2 regions of the Microbacterium sp. 22242 genome follow, and region 2 is predicted to be linked to the other one. Evidence: predicted binding sites of a transcription regulator. Region 2 holds the regulator's gene; the other holds the start of a gene.
What was found. Region 2 encodes HspR, which represses chaperone genes until heat shock. Its sites were predicted from a motif close to AAGTTGAGTCNNNNNGACTCAACTT; they were not measured.
Positions count from the first base shown of each region.

Region 1: a site for HspR is predicted at 2,090-2,114, ahead of ACTJJZ_RS11160 (ATP-dependent Clp protease ATP-binding subunit). Genes of this name have one in related genera too.

Region 1 is NZ_JBQEOZ010000009.1:20,160-23,557, forward strand. It holds gene ACTJJZ_RS11160 (ATP-dependent Clp protease ATP-binding subunit) at 1-2,075, opposite strand, end outside; gene ACTJJZ_RS11165 (glutamine amidotransferase-related protein) at 2,240-2,986, shown strand; gene ACTJJZ_RS11170 (glutaminase) at 3,046-3,398, opposite strand, start outside.
Region 2 is NZ_JBQEOZ010000003.1:328,483-331,880, forward strand. It holds gene ACTJJZ_RS04785 (hypothetical protein) at 91-711, shown strand; gene ACTJJZ_RS04790 (MmcQ/YjbR family DNA-binding protein) at 741-1,151, opposite strand; gene ACTJJZ_RS04795 (heat shock protein transcriptional repressor HspR) at 1,227-1,697, opposite strand; gene ACTJJZ_RS04800 (DnaJ C-terminal domain-containing protein) at 1,836-2,825, opposite strand; gene ACTJJZ_RS04805 (nucleotide exchange factor GrpE) at 2,871-3,398, opposite strand, start outside.

The sequences.
Region 1 (3,398 bases), on a different contig from region 2:
CCGATGTTCGAGGTCATCACGATCACCGTGTTGCGGAAGTCGACCGTGCGGCCCTGACCGTCGGTCAGGCGGCCGTCGTCGAGCACCTGCAGCAGCAGGTTGAACACGTCGGGGTGCGCCTTCTCGATCTCGTCGAACAGCACGATCGAGTACGGGTTGCGCCGCACCCGCTCGGTGAGCTGGCCCGCCTCGTCGTAGCCGACGTAGCCCGGAGGGGCGCCGACGAGCCGCGACACGGTGTGCCGCTCGCCGTACTCGCTCATGTCGAAGCGGATCACGGCGGTTTCGTCGTCGAACAGGCGCTCGGCGAGCGCCTTCGCCAGCTCGGTCTTGCCGACGCCGGTCGGCCCGAGGAACAGGAAGGATCCCACCGGGCGGCGGGCGTCGCCCATGCCTGTGCGGCTGCGACGCACGGCACGCGCGACCGCGGCGACCGCGTCGTCCTGGCCGATCACGCGGGCGTGCAGGTCGGATTCCAGGTCCGACAGTCGCTCGCGCTCGCTCTCGGTCAGGCGGCTGACCGGGATCCCGGTGGCGCGCGAGATGACGGCGGCGATCTCCCCCTCGTCGACCACGGCGTCCGCGGCTCCCGGCTGAGGGCCGGAAGCGCCGGTCTCGTCGATCCGGCGCTGCACGTCGGCGATCTGGTCGCGGATCCGCGAAGCCTCCTCGTAGTGCTCGGCACCGACGGCCGCGTTCTTGCGCGCCTCGAGGTCGGCCAGCTGCGCGAACAGCTTCTCGACATCGTCCACGACGCCGAGCCGCAGCCGCAGCCGCGCGCCCGCCTGGTCGATCAGGTCGATCGCCTTGTCCGGCAGCACACGATCGGGGAGATAGCGCGCTCCCAGTTCGACGGCGGCGCGGACGGCCTCGTCCGTGTAGGTCACGGAGTGGTGCTGCTCGTAGGCGGGCTTGAGCCCTTCGAGGATGCGCACGGCGTCCTCGATCGACGGCTCGGCGACCTTCACCGGCTGGAAGCGGCGCTCGAGCGCAGGATCCTTCTCGATCCGGCGGTACTCGGAGAGCGTGGTCGCGCCGACCATGTGCAGGTCGCCGCGCGCCAGCCGCGGCTTCAGGATGTTGCCGGCGTCCATGCCGCCGGCCTCCCCCGAGCCGCCAGCGCCGACCACGGTGTGCACCTCGTCGATGAACACGATGACCTCGCCCTTGTGCGCGGCGATCTCGTCCATCGTCTTCGTGAGGCGCTCCTCGAAGTCGCCGCGGTACCGGGCGCCCGAGAGCATCGCGGGCAGGTCGAGCGACACCACCCGGCGATCCCGCAGCTGCGCGGGCACCGTGCCGTCCACGATCGCGCGGGCGAGCCCCTCGACGATCGCGGTCTTGCCGACGCCGGCCTCGCCGATCAGCACCGGGTTGTTCTTGGTGCGCCGGCTCAGGATCTCGATGGTCTGCTCGATCTCGGCGGCACGTCCGATCACGGGGTCGAGCTCCCCGGCACGAGCACGCGCGGTGAGGTCGAGGCCGTACTGGTCGAGCATGGGCGTCTCCGACGAGGCCTGCGTCTCGTCGCGCTCGGGCTCGGCGCCGGCGGGCACGGGCTCGCGCAGGCTCTGCGTGAGAGCCTCGGCGGTGACGCCGGCGTGCGCCAGGATCTGACCCGCCGGCGCGTCCTGGCCAAGGACCAGCGCGAAGAACACGTGCTCGGGCTCGATGTAGGTCGCGCCCGAGGAGCGCGCCACCTGGTACGCGTGGAACAGCGTCCGGCTCGCGCTCGGGGTGATGGTGGCGGCGTCCACGGAGGCCGGGACGCCGGGGGCGGGCAGGCGCGCCTCGACCGCCTCGATGATCGACCGGGCGGTCACGCCGATGTTCCGGATCGCCTGGACGACGGCGTCGTCCTCGACGATGACGCGCAGCACGTGCAGCGCGTCGAGCTCGGTCTGACCGCGCTCGAGCGCGAAGCGGCCTGCGCGCTGCAGGACCCGCTGGGTGCGCACGGTGAGGAACCGGCTGAGGTCGATCGACCGCGTCTGCCGGGCCTGCTCACCTGCGAGGTAGCGGGCCAGGAACTCGTCGAACGAGCCGGACCCCGCGTCGGTGAAGTCGTTGGGCATATCGCTTCCTCTCAAACTTGAGCGTGATGCTATCAAGTTTAACGCGAGCGCTTCCGAGATATTCCGTCGCGTGCGGTGACAGCCGTCGTTCCGCGGTGGAGCGGCCGTGTCTTACACGGAAACGCAGGGCAGGCGCGGCCGCAGCGCTCCCCTAGAATCCAGGGATGGCCTCGCTTCTCTACCTCGGCGTGCGGCCTGAGCTGGACGCGGCGACAGCGGAGCGCGCGTCCTTCCGCATCGCCCTCGGCGTCGACGACGATCGTCTCGACCGTGTCGACCTCACCACGACGCGCCTGCCCGAGGACGCCTTCGAGCGCTACGCGGGGTTCGTGATCGGCGGCTCGCCGTACAACGTCACCGACGTGCGCAAGTCCGAGACGCAGCAGCGCGTCGAGGCCGACCTCGAGCGCATCGCCGCGCGGGCCCTCGACGGCGGCACCACGGCGTTCTTCACCTGCTTCGGGATCGGCGTGGTCACCCGCCTTCTCGGCGGCGCGGTGACGACCGACCACCCCGAGGAGGCCGCCGCCGCGGAGATCCGCACGACCGCCGAGGGGGCGGACGATCCCCTGTTCGGCCCCGCGGGGCCGGTCTTCCAGGCCTTCACCGCGCACAAGGAGGGATCCGTCGCGGTGCCGCCGGGAGCGGTGCTGCTGGCCGGCAACGAAGCCTGCCCCGTGCAGGCGTACCGCGCCGGGGCCGACCTGTACGCGACGCAGTTCCATCCCGAGCCGTCGCCGCGCGATTTCGCCGACCGGATGGTCTTCTACCGCACCACCGGCTACTTCGATCCGGAGGCGTTCCACACCGTGCAGGAGGCGATCCTGGCGTCGGTGGTGTCCGAGCCCGCGCGGATCCTGCACCGTTTCGGCGAGCGGGCCCTCGCCCGGCACTCGGCCGGGGGTCGTTGAGCGGACGGCCACCGCTCGCCGCGCGGGTCCCGGGGCACAGCCCCCGGCCTCCGACCAGCTCAGCCCTCGCCGTGCAGCAGCGCGATCCGCTCGCGCAGATATGCGTCCAGCGGCAGGTAGCCGCCCGCGGCCGACCAGCGCACGGAGGGGACGCCGTCCACGAGCGCGAGAGGCCCGGAGGAGCCGCCGGCCCCGACCGCGTCCAGGTCGATCGCCGTCCACCCCACGTGCACCGTCTCGCCGTTCGCGAAGCCGCCGCGCGACGCCTCGGCGCGGCGCTCCGCCCTGGCCCTGGCGGACTCCGCGGCGTACCCGCGGCGCACCGGCTCGGCGGCCCGGAGGACCTCGCCGGTGGCGTACACGGCGTCCGCCGAGATGAGCAGCACGCCGACGTGCCACGCGGATCCCGCCC
Region 2 (3,398 bases):
TTTCCCATCGAAATAGTAGAGCGGGTGTACATAATGACGACGCCCGGGAACGCACGGCTCGCGCCCACCTTCGGCCCCTACGCTCGGGACATGCGCCTGCTCGCCGACGCCGACCCCGCACGCTGGATCCCCGTGACCGGATCCCTCGGCCTGCGCGGCCGCCGTCACCGCAAGGCGGCCATCCGGATGCTGCTCGGGCAGGCCGGTGCGGCATTCGGCGCGCCGGCGACGGGCTCGGGGCCGCGTCCCGGCTCCGGCTTCGGCGCCTGGGCCCTGAGCCAGGCCGCGCCCTTCCTCATGCGCAAGGCCGACGGCCGGGTGCTCGTGTGGACGTGGAAGGCCGAGCCCGAGCTCATCGTCGCGATGGCGAGCGCGCAGGAGCTCACCCCCGAGCTGCGCACCGCCCGGGCCATGATGCCGATGGAGTACGACGACACCGAGGAGTTCCGCAACCCCTACCTCGGCTCCGGCGAGAAACTCGTGGTGCCGCTGCCGCCGCCGGGTGCGGCGGGACAGGCGCCCGCTCCCCCGTTCGCGACCTACACCTGGGACACCGGCACGCACCTCATCACGCTGCAGGCGGTGTGCGCGGACCGGGAGCGGTTCGGCACGGTGATCTCCGCCGTGGACGAGATCGCACGCACCCTCCGCAGCGCGGACGACCTCTCGGTCGGCGAATCGGGACCGGTGCTGCGGCTGCCGCCGGCCTGACGCGCACTGCCGCTCGCAGGGGCAGGGGCTCAGTCCAGCCCGCGCTCGTCCAGCCACGTCCGGGCGACGGTCTTCGGCGCGCGCAGCAGCCAGGCGTCGGCGATCAGCTCACCCAGGTGATCGCGCCCGATCGCGTCGAGGCGCAGCAGGACCGCCGGGTAGCCGGCGAAGTGCGGGATGGTGAAGAAGATCGCCGGGTCCGACGCGACGAGCCCTCCGGCGAGCGCGACCGACTCGGTCCGCACCGCGAGCACGGTCCCGTGCGGCCACGAGCGGCCCAGCTCGGCGAGCTGCGCCAGATCCGTCTGGCGAGGGCTGCGCACCCAGGCGATCTGCCCGCCGTGGCACCGCCACGCCGGCTCTCCCGTGTGCCCGCCGACGCGCTCCTCGACCCCGGGCAGGGCGAGCGCGAGCGCCCTGACGTCCTCGATCGTCGCCATGACCCCGATCCTCCCCTGACCGTGCGGCCGGTTCAAGAGCGGACCTCGGGAATGAGCGAGTGCCGGGCCGCGGCGTCAGCGCTCGCTGTCGTCCGGATCCTCGGACGCGCCCGCTGCGCCGCCGAGCCAGGGGCGCCACAGCACGACCTCGGTGGAGCGGCGGATCCGGCGCCCGGACGGGACGGCCATGACGGATCCGCTCGTGCCGGCGGCGAAGACGCGCACGCCGGGGCGGCTCGCGCGCTCCTCGCGGAGGTCGTGCTCGAGCTCGACCACGCGGCGGCGGAGAGCCCGGTTCTGGTTCTCGAGGTCCAGCAGCCGGGCGATCGCGGGAAGGCTCATGCCCTCACTGGAGAGCTGGGCGACCTCGCGCAGCTGCTCGATGTTGCGGAGGGAGTAGCGGCGGGATCCGCCGCGCGTGCGACCGGGCACGACCAGTCCGATCCGGTCGTACTGGCGGAGCGTCTGCGGGTGCATGCCGGACAGCTCGGCTGCCGCGGCGATCGCGAAGACCGGGGTGTCCGCGTCCATGCGCTCATCGCCCATGGCGCGCCTGCCTCGGGGTCGTCGAGCGAGCGAAGCGGGACGGAGCGCGGTGGCCTGGAAGGAGACCGCGTCCCGTCCCGATCGCGCGGTGCGCCGGTCCCTGAGCCTGTCGAAGAGCGCTCGACGACCAGGCGTTCATCACGCCCGCGCCTTCGCCAGCAGCTCGGCGCGCGGGTTCTCCTCGGGCTCGGCGGCGCGGAAGCGCTCCAGCGCCTCGCGGGCCGCGTCGTCGAGGTGCGACGGCACCGCCACCTGCACCTCGGCGAGCAGGTCGCCGGTGCCCTTCGGCGTGGTGACGCCGCGGCCCTTGACCCGCAGCACGCGTCCCGACGGCGTGCCGGGAGCGACCTTGAGCTTGACCGGGTCGCCGCCGAGGGTCGGCACCTCGATGGTGGCGCCGAGCGCCGCCTCGGTGAAGGTGACCGGCACGATCACGCGCAGGTTCAGCCCGTCACGGGTGAAGACCGGGTGCGGCTTGACCGTGACGGCGACCACGAGATCGCCGGGATCGCCGCCGTCCGGCGACGGTCGTCCCTTGCCGCGCAGACGGATCTTCTGCCCGTCCTTGACGCCCGCCGGGATCTTCACCTTGAACGGACGCCCGTCGTCGCCCTGCAGCGTGACCGTGTCGCCCTGCACGGCGGTCGCGAACGACAGCGTCGTGCGGGCCGTGACATCGGCGCCCTTCTGCGGGCCGCCGAAGCCGCGGAAGCCCCCGGAGGGCTGGCCGAAACGGCCGGATCCGAACGATCCGCCGCCGCCCTGGTTGAACATCGCGAAGATGTCTTCGAAGTCGGCGGACTGGCCGCCGCGGCCCCGGCTGAACGCGCTGAACACGTCCTCGAATCCGCCGTTGCCGGCGCTGCCCGGCGCGGTGAAGCGCGCACCTCCGGCACCCATCGCGCGGATCTGGTCGTACTCGGCGCGCTGCTCCGTGTCGGACAGCACCGAGTACGCCTCGCTGATCTCCTTGAACTTCGCCTCCGCCGCGGCATCGCCCGGGTTGGAGTCGGGGTGGTACTTGCGTGCGAGCTTGCGATAGGTCTTCTTCAAGTCCGCGTCGGACACGTCCTTGGACACGCCGAGCGTCTTGTAGAAGTCCTTGTCGAACCAGTCCTGGCTAGCCATCCCTCACCCCCTGTCGGATCGTCTCGGCTGCTGCGTCTGCATCGTCTACTCCGCGGGGACGGCGACGACGACCTTGGCGGGGCGCAGCTCGACGTCACCCAGGCGGTAGCCCACCTCGACGACCTCGAGCACGACGGCCTTCTCGATGCCCGGCGTGGGCTGCTGGAAGATCGCCTCGTGCTGCTGCGGGTCGAAATCCTCGCCCTTCTCGCCGTACGAGACCACTCCGAGGCGCTCCACGACAGCCCGCACCTTGTCGGCGATCGCGGCGAAGGGGGATCCCTCCACCAGGTCGCCGTGCTGCGCGGCGCGGTCGAGGTCGTCGAGCACGGGGATGAGGCCCTTGGCGGCCTCGCCCTTCGCGCGTGCGGCGTCCACGGCGCGCTGCTCCTCGGTGCGGCGGCGGTAGTTCGCGTACTCGGCCTGCAGTCGCTTGAGATCGATCAGCAGGGTGTGCTCGGCGTCGGCGAGAGCCGCGTCCTCCACGGCGTCCTCAGCGAGGGCGTCGTCGTTCTGCGCGATGTTCAGGATGTCGTCGACCGTGAGCTCATCGGCGGAGTCGGATCCGGTGCC